Regions from separate parts of the Streptomyces sp. NPDC006309 genome, predicted to be linked through region 2. Evidence: riboswitches for the same ligand, from Rfam matches in the RefSeq annotation. Region 2 holds a riboswitch; the other holds the start of a gene.
The links. Region 2 has a riboswitch for cobalamin ahead of ABZ117_RS09370 (HoxN/HupN/NixA family nickel/cobalt transporter). Riboswitches for the same ligand answer to the same signal wherever they lie in the genome.

Region 1 (7,911 bases), on a different contig from region 2:
GGTGTGCAGGGCGACGAGGTCGGCGCGGTGCCGGGCGAGCCGGCGGGAGAACTGCCAGGGGGCGACCCGGTCGTCCGGGCCATGGATGAGCAGGGTGGGGACACGGAGCAGCGCCGGCCCGGTGTCCTCGGTGATCCGGCCGGTGTGCAGTCCGGCCCGGCCCTGCGCGGCCCGCACCGCGAGCGGCAGCAGCGGCCGGGGGGTGTGGCGGGCCGTCGCCAGAGCGCGCAGCGTGGCCTGCCAGTTGAGCACCGGCGAGTCGAGGACGAGTCCGGCGACGTGCTCGCGGACGGTGGAGTGCCCGGCCGCGTGCAGGGCCATGGTGGCGCCGGTGGACCAGCCGAGCAGGACGACCCGGCGGGCGCCGCGGCCGACGGCGTAGCGGATCGCCGCGTCGACGTCGCGCCACTCGGTCTCGCCGAGGTGGTTCAGCCCGTCCGGAGGGCGGGGGGCGCCGAGGTCGCCCCGGTAGGCGAGGGCGAGGACGGGCAGGCTGCGGCCGTGCAGGAAGCCCAGGACGTTGAGGACCTGCTCGCGGGTGGTGCCGAGGCCGTGCACGGCGATCACCCAGGTGTCCCGGTGGCCGGGCAGGAACCAGGCGGGCAGCGGGCCGAGTTCGCCGGGCACGTCGACGTCCGTGTGGTCGAGGCCGAGGGCGGTGCCCGGGTTGCCGACGTACAGGTTGGGGGTCAGCCACACCGCGTCGCCGGGGGCGAAGGTGCCGTGGGTGACGCGTTCCAGGCGGCGTACGACGGTGTCGGCGGTGTGCCGGGGCGCCTCCAGGACGGGGCCGACGACCGCGTGGCTGCCGTCGCCGGCGAGGCCGTAGGTGCCGGGGCGCAGGGTGGCCAGGTCGCGGGTCAGCGTGATCCGGCCGGCGTCCGTGCCGTGCACGGTGAGACGGGGTTCGGTGGGCAGGGGGCGGCCCGCGGGCGCCTTCAGCGCGGCGTCGCTGGCGAGCCGTCCGAGGGCCACGGAGGCCAGGCCGGCGGCGACGGCGGCGGTGACCGCGGTGGCGGTGGCTCTGACGGTGCGCACGGGTCCAGTGTCGGGGCGGGGTGCGCCACCGGCCAGCGGAGCGGTGGGCGGGGGTGAGGTCCGGGGCGGGGCGCCCCGGACCGCCACCGCCGGGCCCGTACGCCGTGGCCGAGCGCCGTCGCGCCGGAAGACGGGGAGCCGGTCCCCTGAAGCCCGGCGGAACCGGAGCGTTCGGCTCCCGAGAGCGCGCCGGAACCAGGACGACGCCCGGACCCCGGAAGCGAGACGGAACCGGGGAAACGGGACCCCGGAAGCATGCCGGAGCCTGGGCGGCCGGCCCCCCGGAGCGAGACGCGACCTGGGCGGCCGGCCCTCGGAAGCCAGACGCGACCTGGGCGGCCGGCCCGCGGGAACGCGCCCGGGCGACCGCTGCCGCCCCCCGGAAGCCCGGCGGAGCCGGAGAACCCGCCCCCCGGAAGCGCGGCGGAGCCGGAGAAGGCGGGGCGGGGGCGTGTCGAGGGCCGGGGTGTGCGGGGCCCTGTTCGGTGGGCTGGGTGGCAAGGGGTCACCTCCGTTGGCCGTACCCCTTCAAGCGTTCCCCGGCTTCGGCCAGTTGTGCCTCCGAGAGCAGGGACGGTGTCAGGCCCGGCACGGAGGACGCCGTGAGCCACAGGCGGCACATCCACTCCAGCTGGGCGGTGCGGTCGTAGGCCTGGTCGAGGGTGGCACCGTACGTGATCGTGCCGTGGTTGCGGAGCAGGCAGCCGGAGCGGCCGTCGAGGGCGCGGAGCATGTGCTCGGCCAGCTCGTCGGTGCCGTAGGTGGCGTAGGGGGCGACCCGGACGGGGCCGCCGAGGGCGCCGGCCATGTAGTGGATCAGCGGGAGCTCGTTGACGAGCGTGGAGACGGCGGTGGCGTGCACGGCGTGGGTGTGGACGACGGCCCGGGCGTCGGTGGTGCGGTAGACGGCGAGGTGCATGGGCAGTTCGCTGGTCGGCGCCAGGGTGCCCAGCACCCGGCGGCCGGTCAGGTCGACGCCGGTGATGTCGCCGGGGGCGAGCCGGTCGTAGGGGACGCCCGTCGGGGTGACCAGCACGAGATCGCCGAGGCGCGCGGAGACGTTGCCGGAGGTGCCGACCACGAGTCCGTCGGCGACGGTCCTGCGTGCCGTCGCGACCAGTTCCGCCCAGAGGCGGCCCTCTTCCTGCCGGATGTCTTCCGCTTCTGCCGGGTTCCGCCGCGGTTCAGCCATGCGGCGATCCTGCCAGCCGGCCCGGTGCCCCGGGTGCGGACCGGTCACTTCCCGACGAGGGCCGCGCCCGGAGCCGTACCAGGAGCCGTACCACCGAACGGGCGGATCCGGTCGCGAAACGCCTGAAACGGACACGGGTTATGTGATCCCCGGTCCTTCAATGGTCTCTTGCCCACTCCTGCCCACTCCTGCCCACTGGACGATCCGGACGACCGCCGCTGCCCGCGGGGTCCGGCCGTCCGTCACACCGGAGAGACGCATGGCCCCTACACACACCCTTGTCCGCCGCGCCGGCGCCCTCGCGGCGGCGGCCACGGCGACCCTCGCCCTCGCGGGGACCGCCACCGCGTCGGCCGGACCGGTGGAGTCGGCCACGACGTTCCCCCGTGGGCACGACGTGTCGTCCCATCAGAAGCGGGTCGACTGGCCGGCCGCCCGGGCGAAGGGCGCGCGGTTCGTCTACGTCAAGGCGACCGAGTCCACGACGTACCGCAATCCCTACTTCTCCGGGCAGTACACCGGCGCGCGCACGGCGGGCCTGATCCGGGGCGCGTACCACTTCGCCCTGCCGGACCGCTCCTCCGGCGCCCGGCAGGCCGCGTATTTCGTGCGCCACGGCGGCGACTGGCAGGCGGACGGCTGGACGCTGCCGCCGGCGCTGGACGTCGAGTACAACCCGTACAGCACCCGGCACAAGTGCTACGGCCTGGGCAGGGCGCGGATGGTCGGCTGGATCCGGTCGTTCAGCGACGAGGTCAGGCGGCGGACCGGCCGCCGCCCGGTCATCTACACCACGACCCAGTGGTGGAAGCTGTGCACCGGCAACAGCCACGCCTTCGCCGGCTCGAACCCGCTGTGGATCGCCCGGCACGGCACCGCGCGGCCGGGCACACTGCCGGGCGGCTGGCGGTACTGGACGTTCTGGCAGTACGGCATCGGGGGCACGCTGCCGGGTGACCAGAATCTCTTCGACGGCTCCGTGAGCCGGCTGCGGACGTTCGCGCGCGGCCAGTAGCCAAGGGGCGCATGGGGCGTCCGGGCGGAGCGGCACGCCGAACGCGTCCGACAGTCACTCTCACGCCGGTCCCAGTTCATCTTCCGTTCACCCAGGTTGCCTACGTTCATCCTGCCAATGACCTCGAACGATTGCCTGGGTAAATGGAAAGCTTCTCGCTGATCCTCGCGATAGTGGTGGTAACCGCTCTCGCGTTCGATTTCACGAACGGTTTCCACGACACCGCGAACGCGATGGCCACCACCATCTCCACAGGCGCCCTGAAGCCCAAGATCGCGGTGGCGCTGTCCGCCGCCCTCAATCTTGTGGGCGCCTTCCTCTCCGTGGAGGTCGCGAACACGATCTCCAAGGGTCTCGTCGACGAGAGCGGCATCCGTCCCGAGGTCATCTTCGCCGCCCTGGTCGGCGCGATCCTCTGGAACCTGCTGACCTGGCTGGTGGGCCTGCCCTCCAGCTCCTCGCACGCCCTGATGGGCGGCCTGGTCGGTGCCACCGTCGCCTCCGCCGGCTTCGGTGCCGTCCACGGTGACGTCCTGGTCACCAAGGTGCTGCTCCCCGCGGTCGCCGCGCCGATCGTGGCGGGCCTCGCCTCGCTGCTGGCCACCCGGTTCTCCTACGGCATCGGCGGCACCGCCGACGGCGAGGCCACCCGCAAGGGCTACCGCGCCGGCCAGATCGCCTCCGCCGGCCTGGTCTCCCTGGCCCACGGCACCAACGACGCCCAGAAGACGATGGGCATCATCACGCTCGCCCTCGTCGCGGGCGGCTCCATCGCCCCCGGCTCCAACCCTCCCACCTGGGTGATCCTCTCCGCCGGCCTGGCCATCGCGCTCGGCACCTACATCGGCGGCTGGCGCATCATCCGCACCATGGGCAAGGGCCTGACCGACCTGGAGCCGCGCCAGGGCTTCGCCGCCCAGACCAGCGCCGCGACCGCCATCCTGGCCTCCTCCCACCTCGGTTTCTCCCTCTCCACCACCCACGTCGTCTCCGGCTCGGTGATGGGCGCCGGCCTCGGCCGCAAGGGCGGTGTGGTCCGCTGGTCCACCGCGACCCGTATGTTCATCGCCTGGGCGCTCACCCTTCCGGCCGCCGCGCTGGTCGGCGCGGGTGCCGAGTCCGTCACCGGCCTGGGTGACTGGGGCACCGCCGCCGTCGCCGTCTTCCTCGTCGCCGCCAGCGCCGCGATCTGGAAGTTCTCCCGCCGCGAGGTCGTGGACCACACCCACCTGGTCCACGAGACCGGCGAGCCGGCCGGTGTGGTCACCACTGCCATCGCCGCCGTGACCCCGCCCCCGGCCGGCCCGGTCGCCATCGACCTGGACATCGCCTTCCCGCAGCAGGCCACCAGCCCGGCCCCGGCCACCGAGCACGCTCCCCCGGCCGCCCCGGCCGCCACCGTCTGAGCCCGGTCACCCCGGTTACCGAAGGAAGCATCCCCATGAAGATCGACTGGGCGGCTCTCGGCTCCGTCTTCGGAGTGAGCCTCGTGGCCACCGTGGGCCTGGTGTCCCTGTTCACCCTCGGCATCGCGGGCCTGAACCGGCGCGAGAAGGCCGTGGCGCAGGGCGGCACCGCCGGCCTGACCGTCACCGGCGCCTACCTCTGCTTCGCGGCCTGCGCGGCGGCGGTGGCGTACGGCATCCACCTCGTCGTGGCCAAGGCCTGACCCGGACCCTCTCGGAGGCTCCCCGCACCGGTGGTGCGGGGAGCCTCTGTCCTGTTCCCGCCCGTCCCGCGCGTCCCCCGGTGTGGGGATGGGCACACTCTCCCCACGCAGGTCAACGGCGAGTTGACGGCCCTTCCGGGCGCGTGGTGGACTGCCCAGGCCATCTACGGCGGCAGAAGAGGAAGCCGGTGCGAATCCGGCGCGGTCCCGCCACTGTCACCGGGGAGTCGTCCCCGGGAGCCAGGAACTCTCGCCGCCGATTCACGTCGAACCAGGGCGCGGACACCCTGAGTGAGGACCTACAGCGACATGCTCGGCTGCCCATCGAGGACCCGTTCGAGGACCCGTACCCGGACCGCTCCCGCCCCCGCGGCCGGCTGAGCCGATGGGTGCCGATCGCACTTACGCGTACGGCGCCGCCGCCGGCCTCCTCGGTGACCTGCTCCTCGGCGATCCGCGCCGCGGGCATCCGGTCGCCGCGTTCGGCCGGGCGGCCACCGCCGTCGAACGCGCCCTGTGGCACGACCACCGCGGCTGGGGTGCCCTGCACACCGCCGTGTGCGCCGGTGGCGCCGTCGCACTGGGCGCGCTGACCGCACGCGTCGCACGCCCCCGTCCCGCCGTCTCCGCCGCGCTGACCGCCGCCGCCACCTGGGCCGTCGTCGGCGGCACCTCACTCGCCCGCGAGGCCCGCGCCGTCGGGCGCGCGCTGGAGGCCGGGGATGTCGAGGCCGCCCGGGCCCGGCTGCCCCACCTGTGCGGCCGGGACCCGCAGGTGCTGGACGCCGACGGCATCGCCCGGGCCGTGGTCGAGTCGGTCGCCGAGAACACCTCCGACGCCGTGGTCGGCGCCCTCGTCTGGGGCGCCGTGGCCGGTGTTCCGGGGCTGCTCGGATTCCGGGCGGTCAACACCCTGGACGCGATGGTGGGCCACAGGTCGCCCCGCCACCGGCGTTACGGCTGGGCCTCCGCCCGCCTCGACGACGTCGCCGGCTGGCCCGGGGCCCGGCTCACCGCCGTACTCGCCACCCTCGCCGGACCCGATCCGCGCGGTGCCGCGCGGGCCTGGCGGGCCGACGCCTCCCGGCACCCGAGCCCCAACGCCGGGCCGGTGGAGGCCGCGTTCGCGGGCGCCCTCGGTGTACGGCTGGGCGGGACGCTCTCCTACGGCGGCCGGGTCGAACACCGGCCCGTGCTCAACGGCGGCGCCGGACGGCCCGTCCGGGTCACCGACATCGACCGGGCCGTACGGCTCTCCCGCCGCGTCGGCCTGCTCGCGCTCGGCACCACGCTCGCCGCGCGCGGCCTGATGAAGGGACGTGGGAAGTGAACGGGGGTCTCCTCGTCGCCGGCACCACCTCCGACGCCGGCAAGAGCGTCGTGACGGCCGGGATCTGCCGCTGGCTGGTCCGCCAGGGCGTGAAGGTGGCGCCGTTCAAGGCGCAGAACATGTCCCTGAACTCGTTCGTCACCCTGGAGGGCGCGGAGATCGGGCGGGCGCAGGCCATGCAGGCGCAGGCCTGCCGGATCGAGCCCACCGCGCTGATGAACCCGGTGCTGCTCAAGCCGGGCGGCGAGCAGAGCAGCCAGGTGGTGCTGCTCGGCAAGCCCGTCGGGGAGCTGAGCGCGCGCGGCTACCACGGGGGGCGCCAGCAGCGCCTGCTCGGCACGGTGCTGGACTGCCTGGCCGAGTTGCGGGGCACGTATGACGCGGTGATCTGTGAGGGGGCGGGCAGTCCGGCCGAGATCAACCTGCGGCGGACGGACATCGTCAACATGGGCATCGCCCGCAACGCGCGGCTGCCCGTGCTGGTGGTGGGCGACATCGACCGCGGGGGTGTCTTCGCGTCCTTCTTCGGCACCGTCGCCCTGCTCTCCCCCGAGGACCAGGAACTGGTCGCCGGGTTCCTCGTGAACAAGTTCCGCGGCGATGTGTCGCTGCTGGAGCCGGGCCTGGACATGCTGCACGGGCTCACCGGGCGGCGGACGTACGGCGTCCTGCCCTTCCGGCACGGCCTCGGCATCGACGAGGAGGACGGGCTGAGAGTGTCCCTGCGGGGCACCGTCCGCGAGTCCTCGGTGACGCCCCCGGTCGGCGCGGACGTGCTGCGGGTCGCCGTCTGCGCGGTCCCGCTGATGTCCAACTTCACCGACGTGGACGCCCTCGCCGCCGAACCGGGCGTCGTCGTGCGCTTCGTGGACCGCCCCGAGGAGCTGGCCGACGCCGACCTCGTGGTGGTCCCGGGCACCCGCGGCACCGTACGGGCACTGAAGTGGCTGCGGGACCGCGGGCTGGCGGACGCGCTCCTGCGGCGGGCCGCCGAGGGGCGCCCCGTGCTCGGCATCTGCGGCGGCTTCCAGATGCTCGGCGAGCACATCGAGGACGAGGTCGAGTCCCGCGCCGGACACGTCCCCGGGCTGGGCCTGCTCCCCGTCCGGGTCCGCTTCGCCCGCGAGAAGACCCTCACCCGGCCCGTCGGCGAGGCCCTCGGCGAGCGGGTGGAGGGGTACGAGATCCATCACGGGGTCGCCGAGGTCACCGGCGGGGAGCCCTTCCTGGACGGCTGCCGCGCCGGCCGGACCTGGGGCACCCACTGGCACGGCTCGCTGGAGTCGGACGGCTTCCGGCGGGCCTTCCTGCGCGAGGTGGCCGCCGCCGCGGGCCGCCGCTTCGTGCCCGCGCCGGACACCTCCTTCGCCGCGCTGCGCGAGGAGCAGCTCGACCGGCTCGGCGACCTGATCGAACAGCACGCGGACACCGACGCGCTCTGGCGGCTCATCGAGTCGGGCGCGCCGCAAGGACTGCCTTTCATTCCACCGGGAGCGCCCGCATGAGCACAGTGTTGTTGTTGTCGACCGCCGACACGGATCTGCTGGCGGCCCGGGCCTGTGGCGCCGGCTACCGCATCGGCAACCCCACCCGGGTCGACGTCGCCGGGGAGCTGCCGGCCCTGGTGGAGGGCGCGGACATCGCCGTCGTACGGCTGCTGGGCGGCA
Region 2 (7,911 bases):
GCGCGAAGGAGTCCTCGCCCACCCGGACCGCGGCCAGGTCCAGCGTGAGCAGGCTCTCCTCGCCGTCCGGTGCCGTACTCGCCACCCTGATCCTCAGGCCCTGGCGCGCGTCCCCGACCTCGGGCAGCGGCGCGTCGGTCACCTGGACGTCCTCCACGGTCCCCAGCTCGGTGGTGGCCGTGAACCGCGCGCACAGCGCCGGCGTCGTCCGCAGCCAGGCCAGTACGCCGTCCACGTCCGCCGGGCGCCGGGTGCCGATCTGGTAGCGGAGCTGGGCGTCGGTGTCGGCGTCGTCCAGGCCGGTGGCGGCGCGGGCCGGGGCGCCGAGGAGTTCGTCGCTGTAGAGGGCGTCCAGCAGCCGCTGGCACTCCCCGGCCGAGGTGGTCGCCTTCAGCAGCCCGTCCCGCCAGGTGGCGGCGCCGCGCGTAGGGGTCCAGGGGGCGCCGAGGTCGCTCTGCGTGAGAAGCGCCGCCTGCGCCTGCTCGTCGCTGAGCGTGGACCCGTCCGGCCGCGCGGACGCCCTGGGCGTCGCGGACGGCCGGTCGATGGTGGGCAAGGGGTGCGGGGCGGACGCGGGCTGGTGCAGGCCGAGGGCGGCGCAACCGCCGGCGGTGAGGAGACCGGTGCCGAGCAGGGACAGCAGGACGGCACGGGGGAGCCGGGCGATGCGGGTGGCTATCGCGGGGGTCATCGGTGCCTCCTGGGCTGCGTACGGACCGGCGGAACGCCTCCTCCCACGGCACCACCGCCCCGCCCCGCCCACCAGCGCTCCGGGGCCGTACGGGTGAGGAGCAGGCGGGAGGCCGCAGGGGGGCGCCGGGACACCGCGCACCGGCTGCGCCGGGATGCCGTGCGGGTGGCGGCGCGCGGGACCGGTCGCGCGAGGTGCGCCGGGTCGCCGCTCGGCGCGCGGGACCGCCCGGCGTGGTCACCCTGGTCGCGGCGCGCGGGACCGTCCGGGACCGGTCGCGCCACGTGCGCCGGGGGGCACCGGTGTGGAGGGCGGCGAAGCCGGCGTGCGCCTGCTCGACAGCTTCGGGGCACGTCTCGCGTTCGGCGGTGTTCGGCGAGCGCCCGGTAGACGCTCGCTACCGACGGGCTGCGTCCCTTGCAGCCGATTCCGTATAGTCGGTTCCGACTATTAGGGGTCGGTGATACAGATGGCGAAGCGGAAGATCTCCAACACACTGGCGCTGGCCGTGCTGGGCCTGTTGCAAGAACAGCCGATGCACCCGTACGAGATGGCGTCCACCCTGCGGGAGCGGCACAAGGACAGCAGCTTCAAGGTCAACTCCGGGTCTCTGTACGACACAGTCGAGGCGTTGGTTCGGCATGGCTGGATCGAGCCGGTGGAGACGGCGCGCGATGGCAGGCGGCCGGAGCGAACCGTGTACGCGACAACCGAGTTGGGCCAGACCGAGTTCGTTCGCTGGATCGACGAACTCCTCCGCATGCCCGTCGCGGAATACCCGAAGTTCATGGCCGCGGTGTCCTACCTCGGCGCACTCGGTCCGGACAGGGCAGCAGAGGCACTTGCCGAACGGGCGGGGCATCTGGCGCAGCGGATCGATGAGACGAACAGGGTGCTGGCCGACACGGTCGGCTCCGGTGCGGTCCCCCGGTTGTTCATGATCGAAGTCGAGTGCGCGTTGCACGCCTGGGAGGCCGAGTTGGCCTGGACGCGGCGGACCATCGCCGAGATCCGCGACGGCAGCCTGTTCTGGCCCGAGGCCGAGCGCACCGAACAGGGACGGACCTGGTCCGCCCCCTCGGACCGGAAGGGAAGCACCCGATGACCGACGTGTTGATCGTGGGGGCCGGTCCGGCCGGGCTGTTACTCGCCGGCGAGCTCCGGTTCGCCGGCGTCGACACCGTCGTCGTCGAACGCCACGCGCAGCGGCCGGGCTTCTGCCGGGGCTTCAACCTCAACGCTCGCGCCCTGGACCTGCTGGCGCGGCGCGGCCTCGCTGAAAGGCTCATCAGCGAGGGCTGGCAAGTCCGACACGCCGCGTTCTCCGGCCTGCCGGTGACGCTCAGCCTCGCGGGCACGCATACCGACCACCCGTACTCGCTGGGCATCCCGCAGACCCGGGTCGAGGAAATCCTTGAGGCGCAGGCTCTCGGCCTGGGAGCCGACATCCGGCGCGGCCACGAACTACGCGCCCTGGAACAGGATGCCGAGTCTGTCACCGCCACTGTCGCCACCGGCGACGGTGAGTATCGGGTCCGGGCAGCGTACTTGGTCGGCTGCGACGGCGGCCGCAGCACCGTCCGCAAACAGGCCGGCATCGACTTCCCCGGTACCGAGGCGACCCGCTTCTCCCTGCTCGGCGACGTCGAGTTCGCCGAACCCGAGGCATTGCCGTTCGGCGCGACCACCGGCCCCGGCGGGAGCGTGTTCGTCATCCCCCGCCCCGGCTACGTGAGGGTCATCACGACCGACCGGCAACCTCCCGCGGACAAGGACACCCCGGTCACCCTGAACCAGCTCGAAACCGCCGTGGCCGACGCGCTCGGCCGCCACATCGAGCTGCGCGCCGCACGCTGGCTGACCCGGTTCGGCAACGCCGCCCGGCAGGCGGCCGAGTACGTCCGGGGCAGGGTCATCCTGGCCGGGGACGCCGCGCACATCCACCCGCCGGCCGGGGCGATCGGCGTCAATGTGGCCCTGGACGACGCGTTCAACCTCGGCTGGAAACTAGCCGCCACCGTCCGCGGCACCGCACCGGCACATCTGCTCGGCAGTTACCACGCCGAACGCCACACCGCCGGTGCGCACGTGCTGGCCAACACCCAGGCCCAGGTGCTGCTCGGCGAGGCCGGTGATCGGCTCGGGCCGCTCACCGACCTGCTGACCCGCGTCGCCGGCCACCCGGCGGGAAACCGCGCCTTCGCCGAGACCATCACTGGACTGGACACGCGTTACCGGATGCGTCCCGACGCCGACCACCCCTGGCTGGGCCGCCTGGCGCCCGACCTCGCCCTGACCACGGACGACGGCTGTACGCGCCTGGCCGAGCTGCTCGCATCGGGACGTGGCCTGCTGCTCGACCTGACCGGAGGAAGCGCCGTCCTCGAGTCGGCCGCAGGATGGGCGGACCGAGTGGACCTCGTCACTGCGGCATGCCCCGACCACCCGGAACTCCATGCCATCCTCCTGCGGCCGGACGGGCACACTGCCTGGCTGCGTACTGCGGGTCACGGTCACGCCGACGGGCTCCACCAGGCGCTACAGCACTGGTACGGCCCGGCAGCACCATCCGACGCCGCGTCCGCGGAAGCATGCCACTCGTGAGCCAGGTGCTGCACCGCCGCGTGCGAGGACGTCCCGTCCGAGCCCGGCCGGCACGACTGGCGCATCCCGCCCACCGGCGAGCCTGCCGGTGGGGCCTGTCGCTACTCGTCCTCGCCGTCGTCCGTCTCGCCGGCGTCCGTCCCGTCGTCGCTGTGCGGGTCGCGCAACCGCCACAGGCGGTCCGGATCCCGGGGCTGATCTAAGGTCGGCACGACGGAAGGAGTGCGCTGTGACAGGTGAGCCGATCCCCGTGATCATCGACTGTGACACCGGCGTCGACGACGCCCTGGCCCTGCTGTTCGCCGTGCGGCACCCGGGTCTCGACCTGCGGGCGGTGACCTGTGTGGCCGGGAACACCGACGTCGACGGGGTGGTCCGCAACACGCTGACCGTGCTGGAGCGGGCGGGCGCGCCCGACATCCCGGTGGCGCGGGGCGCCGCACGTCCGCTGATCGAGCCGGCCCGCTCGGCCCGGCACGTGCACGGCACCGACGGCATGGGCGACCTGGGCCTGCCCGCGCCCACCAGGGCCCCGGCGGCCGTCGACGCCGTCACCCTGCTGCACCGGGAGATCCTCGCCTCCCCGCGCCCGGTGACCCTGGTCCCGACCGCCCCGCTGACCAACATCGCCCTGCTGCTGCGCACCCATCCGGAGGTGACGCGGAACATCGAGCGGATCGTGTTCATGGGCGGGGCCGTGGCCGTGGGCAACGCCACCCCGGTCGCCGAGTTCAACGTCTGGCACGATCCGGATGCGGCGGCGATCCTGCTGACGGCCGGGGTGCCGATCACGATGTACGGCCTGGACGTCTTCCAGCAGGTGGTCGTGCCCGGCCCGGAGGTGCACCGGCTGCGCGCGAGCGACGAGCCCGGCACCCGCCTGGCCGGCGACCTCCTCGCCCACCGGCCGACCTCGCAGGGCGGGCCGCCCGAGGCGGAGGAGGCGGGCGGCCTCGGTGACGCGGGCGCGGTGTGCGCGGTCGCCGACCCGCGGGGCATCACGACCCGGCTGCTGCCGGTGGAGGTCACCCTGGCCCCCGGCCCGTCCCGGGGCCAGACGGTCGTGGACCGCCGGCCCCGCCCCGGCGAGTCCGAGATCCACGGGGGCCGCCGCGAACAGGCCCTCGTGGACGTGGCGCTGGAGGTGGACGTGGACCGGTACGTGCGGCTGTACCTGGAGACCGTCGGCCGCTAGGCCGTGTCGTCGGACTGCCATGTCTAGTCGGCGGTGGCCGGTACCCGTTCCGACCAGCGCTCCTCCACCCTCGCCAAGCGCCAGTACGTCAGCGCCGCCGCCCAGACGACGACGAACAGGCCGACGATGAGGTAGCCGACGTTGTCCAGGTCGAGGCCGGCGACCCAGCCGGTGAGGTCGTCGTGCAGGCCGAACTTCTCGTGCAGGACGCCGACCAGTTCGATCGTGCCGATGAAGAAGGCGACGGCGATGGACAGTCCGGTGATCGCGAGGTTGTAGAACACCTTGCGGACGGGGTTGGAGAACGCCCACTGGTAGGCGAAGTTCATGAACGTGCCGTCGAGGGTGTCGAACAGGCTCATCCCGGCGGCGAAGAGCAGCGGCAGGCACAGGACCGCGTACCAGGGCAGGCCGGCCGCCGCGCCCGAGCCGGCCATCACCATCAGCGTGACCTCGGTGGCCGTGTCGAAGCCCAGGCCGAAGAGGAAGCCGAGCGGGTACATCTGGCCCGGCCGGTTCACGGACTTGGTGAGGCGGCCCAGCAGCCGGTTCATGAAGCCGCGCGAGTCCAGGTGCTGTTCCAGCTGCTTCTCGTCGTAGGCGCCGGCGCGCAGGGCGCGGAACACCCGGAGGATGCCCACCAGCGCGACCAGGTTCAGGGCCGCGATGAGGTAGAGGAAGGTGCCCGAGATCGTGGTCCCGAGGACGCCGAGCACCTGGTGGGTGCTGGATCCCTCGTTCATGACCTTCCCGGCGAGGGAGGTGCCGCCCGCGATGAGCAGCGCCAGTATGACGACGACGCTGGAGTGGCCGAGCGCGAACCAGAAGCCCACCGACACGGGCCGCTTGCCGTCGGCCATCAGCTTGCGGGTGGTGTTGTCGATGGCGGCGATGTGGTCGGCGTCGAAGGCGTGCCGCATGCCGAGGGTGTAGGCGGTGACGCCCAGTCCGACGCCGAAGACGTCGGTGCCCACCCGGTAGTGCTCGGGGGCGACGAGGAGGAAGAGGATCCCGAAGGCGACGACGTGCAGGGCGACTATCACCGCCATCAGCCCCGCCGTCTTGACGGTGTCCTCACGTCGCCAGCGGAAAGACGCGGCGTCGGTCATCAGGTTCACGCTCCAGCACCTCGTGGATCACTTCGTGAGTGCCGTGGCCGGTCTCCTGGCTTACAGGTCCGCGTCCGCCGTTCCTGCCTTCCCGGTCGTGTACGACCAGTGGCCCGGCGGCTGCCGGACGGAACGGGAACTCCCTGATCACAGTGGCGAGGGCCGCGTCGACGTCGCATCGACTTCCCGAGCACCACGGCCCGCCCACCGTAGAGGGGCGGGCGGTCGCCTGCATAGCTGCGTACCTGCGCAGGTATTCAAGATCACATCGGTGCCTGCGAGGATGGCGTCATGCATCTCGTGCCTGCCGACCGAGCCGACCGTCGCACCATCGACGGTCACCGGGTGTGCGAGGCGATCGCCGCCATCGGCGACGCGGATCACCTGCGCACCTGGGCCGGCCGCTTCTCCCTCCTGGCCGACGCCAACAGGCTCGCGCTGCTGCTCGCCCTGCACCGCACCGGCCCGCTCGCCGTCTCCGACCTCGCGATCGCCACCGGCATGAACGACCCCGCCGTCTCCCAGGCGCTGCGGCTGCTGCGGGCGGCCGGGGTCGTGGCGGGGGAGAAGGAGGGACGGGTGGTGCGCTACCGGGTGGTGGACGCGCAGGTGTGCGGCCTGCTGGAGCACTGCGCCCCCTGACCGGCCGCGAAAAAGGTTCCCTTTCCGGGCAAGGTGGACAGATACAGAGTCCGTACCGTCGTCCGTCCATGGGAGCCCGCATGGCAGACCTCTCGTCCAGGAACCCCGACTGGTGGCGGCAGGCCGTCATCTACCAGGTCTATCCGCGCAGCTTCGCGGACGCCGACGGCGACGGCCTGGGCGACCTGAGGGGCGTCACCGAGCGCCTGAACCACCTGGCGACGCTCGGGGTGGACGCCCTGTGGCTGAGCCCCTTCTACCCCTCCGAACTCGCCGACGGCGGCTACGACGTCGCCGACCACCGGGACGTCGACCCGCGCCTGGGCACCCTGGACGACTTCGGCGCCCTGGTCACCGAGGCGCACCGGCTCGGCCTGAAGGTCGTCGTCGACATCGTCCCCAACCACACCTCCGACCGGCACCCCTGGTTCCAGGAGGCGCTGCGCGCGGCCCCCGGCTCCGCCGCCCGCGACCGCTACGTCTTCCGCGCCGGCCGCGGTGCGCACGGCGAACTCCCGCCCACGGACTGGCAGTCGCTGTTCGGCGGCAGCGCCTGGCGGCGGGTGCCCGACGGCGAGTGGTACCTGCATCTCTTCGCCCCCGAACAGCCCGACCTCAACTGGGACAACGACGAGGTCCGCGCCGACTTCCGTACCACCCTGCGGTTCTGGTCCGACCGGGGGGTCGACGGGTTCCGGGTCGACGTCGCACACGGCCTGGCCAAGGACCTCACCGAGCCGCTGCGGGACGTCGGTCACGTCGGCGCGTCCGGTGAGGAGGCCCTGCTGATGGTCCCGCCCGGCAGCCACCCGTACTGGGACCGCGACGAGGTCCACGACATCTACCGCGACTGGCGCAAGGTCTTCGACGCCTACAGCCCGCCGCGCACCGCCGTCGCCGAGGCCTGGGTGCCGGGCACCCGCCGCGCCCTGTACGCCCGCCCCGACGAACTCGGCCAGGCGTTCAACTTCGAGTACCTGGGCGCGCCGTGGGACGCGGAGGAGCTGCGGGACGTCATCACCGCCTCGCTGGCCACGGCCCGGGCCGTCGGTGCCTCCGCCACCTGGGTGCTGTCCAACCACGACGTCGTCCGGCACGCCTCCCGCCTCGTGCTGCCGCCCGGCACCGACCCGGCCGCCTGGCTGCTGTCCGGCGGCTCCGCGCCCGCGGTCGACCCGGCGGCGGGCCTCGTCCGGGCCCGGGCCGCGACCCTGCTGATGCTGGCGCTGCCCGGCTCGGCGTACCTCTACCAGGGTGAGGAACTCGGCCTGCCCGAGGTCGCCGACCTGCCCACCGAGGTGCTCCAGGACCCGATCTGGGAGCAGACCGGCCACGTCCGCAAGGGCCGCGACGGCTGCCGGGTGCCCCTGCCGTGGACGACGACCGGGCCGTCGTACGGCTTCGGGCCCGGCGCCGCCTGGCTGCCGCAGCCGGAGTCCTTCGCGGCGTACGCCGTCGAGGCGCAGGCCGGCACCGAGGGCTCCACGCTGGAGCTGTACCGCACCGCGCTGCGGCTGCGCCGCAAGCTGCTGGAGGGCGAGACGCTGACCTGGACGCCCGAGGCGCCCGCCGGGGTGCTGGACTTCACCCGCGGCGACGCCTGGCGGTGCGTCACCAACCTCGGCGCCGGGCCGGTACCGCTGCCGCCGGGCGAGGTCCTGCTGAGCAGC

Region 1: it holds a riboswitch for cobalamin, as region 2 does, so the genes downstream of both, ABZ117_RS22125 (cobalamin biosynthesis protein) here and ABZ117_RS09370 (HoxN/HupN/NixA family nickel/cobalt transporter) in region 2, are expected to answer to the same signal.

What each region holds. Positions count from the first base shown of each region.
Region 1 is NZ_JBEXRO010000017.1:106,613-114,523, reverse strand. Features, by position in the region: gene ABZ117_RS22150 (alpha/beta fold hydrolase) at 1-1,038, opposite strand, end outside; gene ABZ117_RS22145 (class II aldolase/adducin family protein) at 1,544-2,230, opposite strand; gene ABZ117_RS22140 (lysozyme) at 2,490-3,245, shown strand; gene ABZ117_RS22135 (inorganic phosphate transporter) at 3,389-4,651, shown strand; gene ABZ117_RS22130 (hypothetical protein) at 4,687-4,914, shown strand; cobalamin riboswitch at 5,045-5,187, shown strand; gene ABZ117_RS22125 (cobalamin biosynthesis protein) at 5,300-6,244, shown strand; gene ABZ117_RS22120 (cobyric acid synthase) at 6,241-7,749, shown strand; gene cobN (cobaltochelatase subunit CobN) at 7,746-7,911, shown strand, end outside.
Region 2 is NZ_JBEXRO010000005.1:53,204-61,114, reverse strand. Features, by position in the region: gene ABZ117_RS09390 (hypothetical protein) at 1-691, opposite strand, end outside; gene ABZ117_RS09385 (PadR family transcriptional regulator) at 1,161-1,796, shown strand; gene ABZ117_RS09380 (FAD-dependent monooxygenase) at 1,793-3,295, shown strand; gene ABZ117_RS09375 (nucleoside hydrolase) at 3,525-4,490, shown strand; gene ABZ117_RS09370 (HoxN/HupN/NixA family nickel/cobalt transporter) at 4,514-5,599, opposite strand; cobalamin riboswitch at 5,627-5,812, opposite strand; gene ABZ117_RS09365 (metalloregulator ArsR/SmtB family transcription factor) at 5,891-6,241, shown strand; gene ABZ117_RS09360 (glycoside hydrolase family 13 protein) at 6,322-7,911, shown strand, end outside.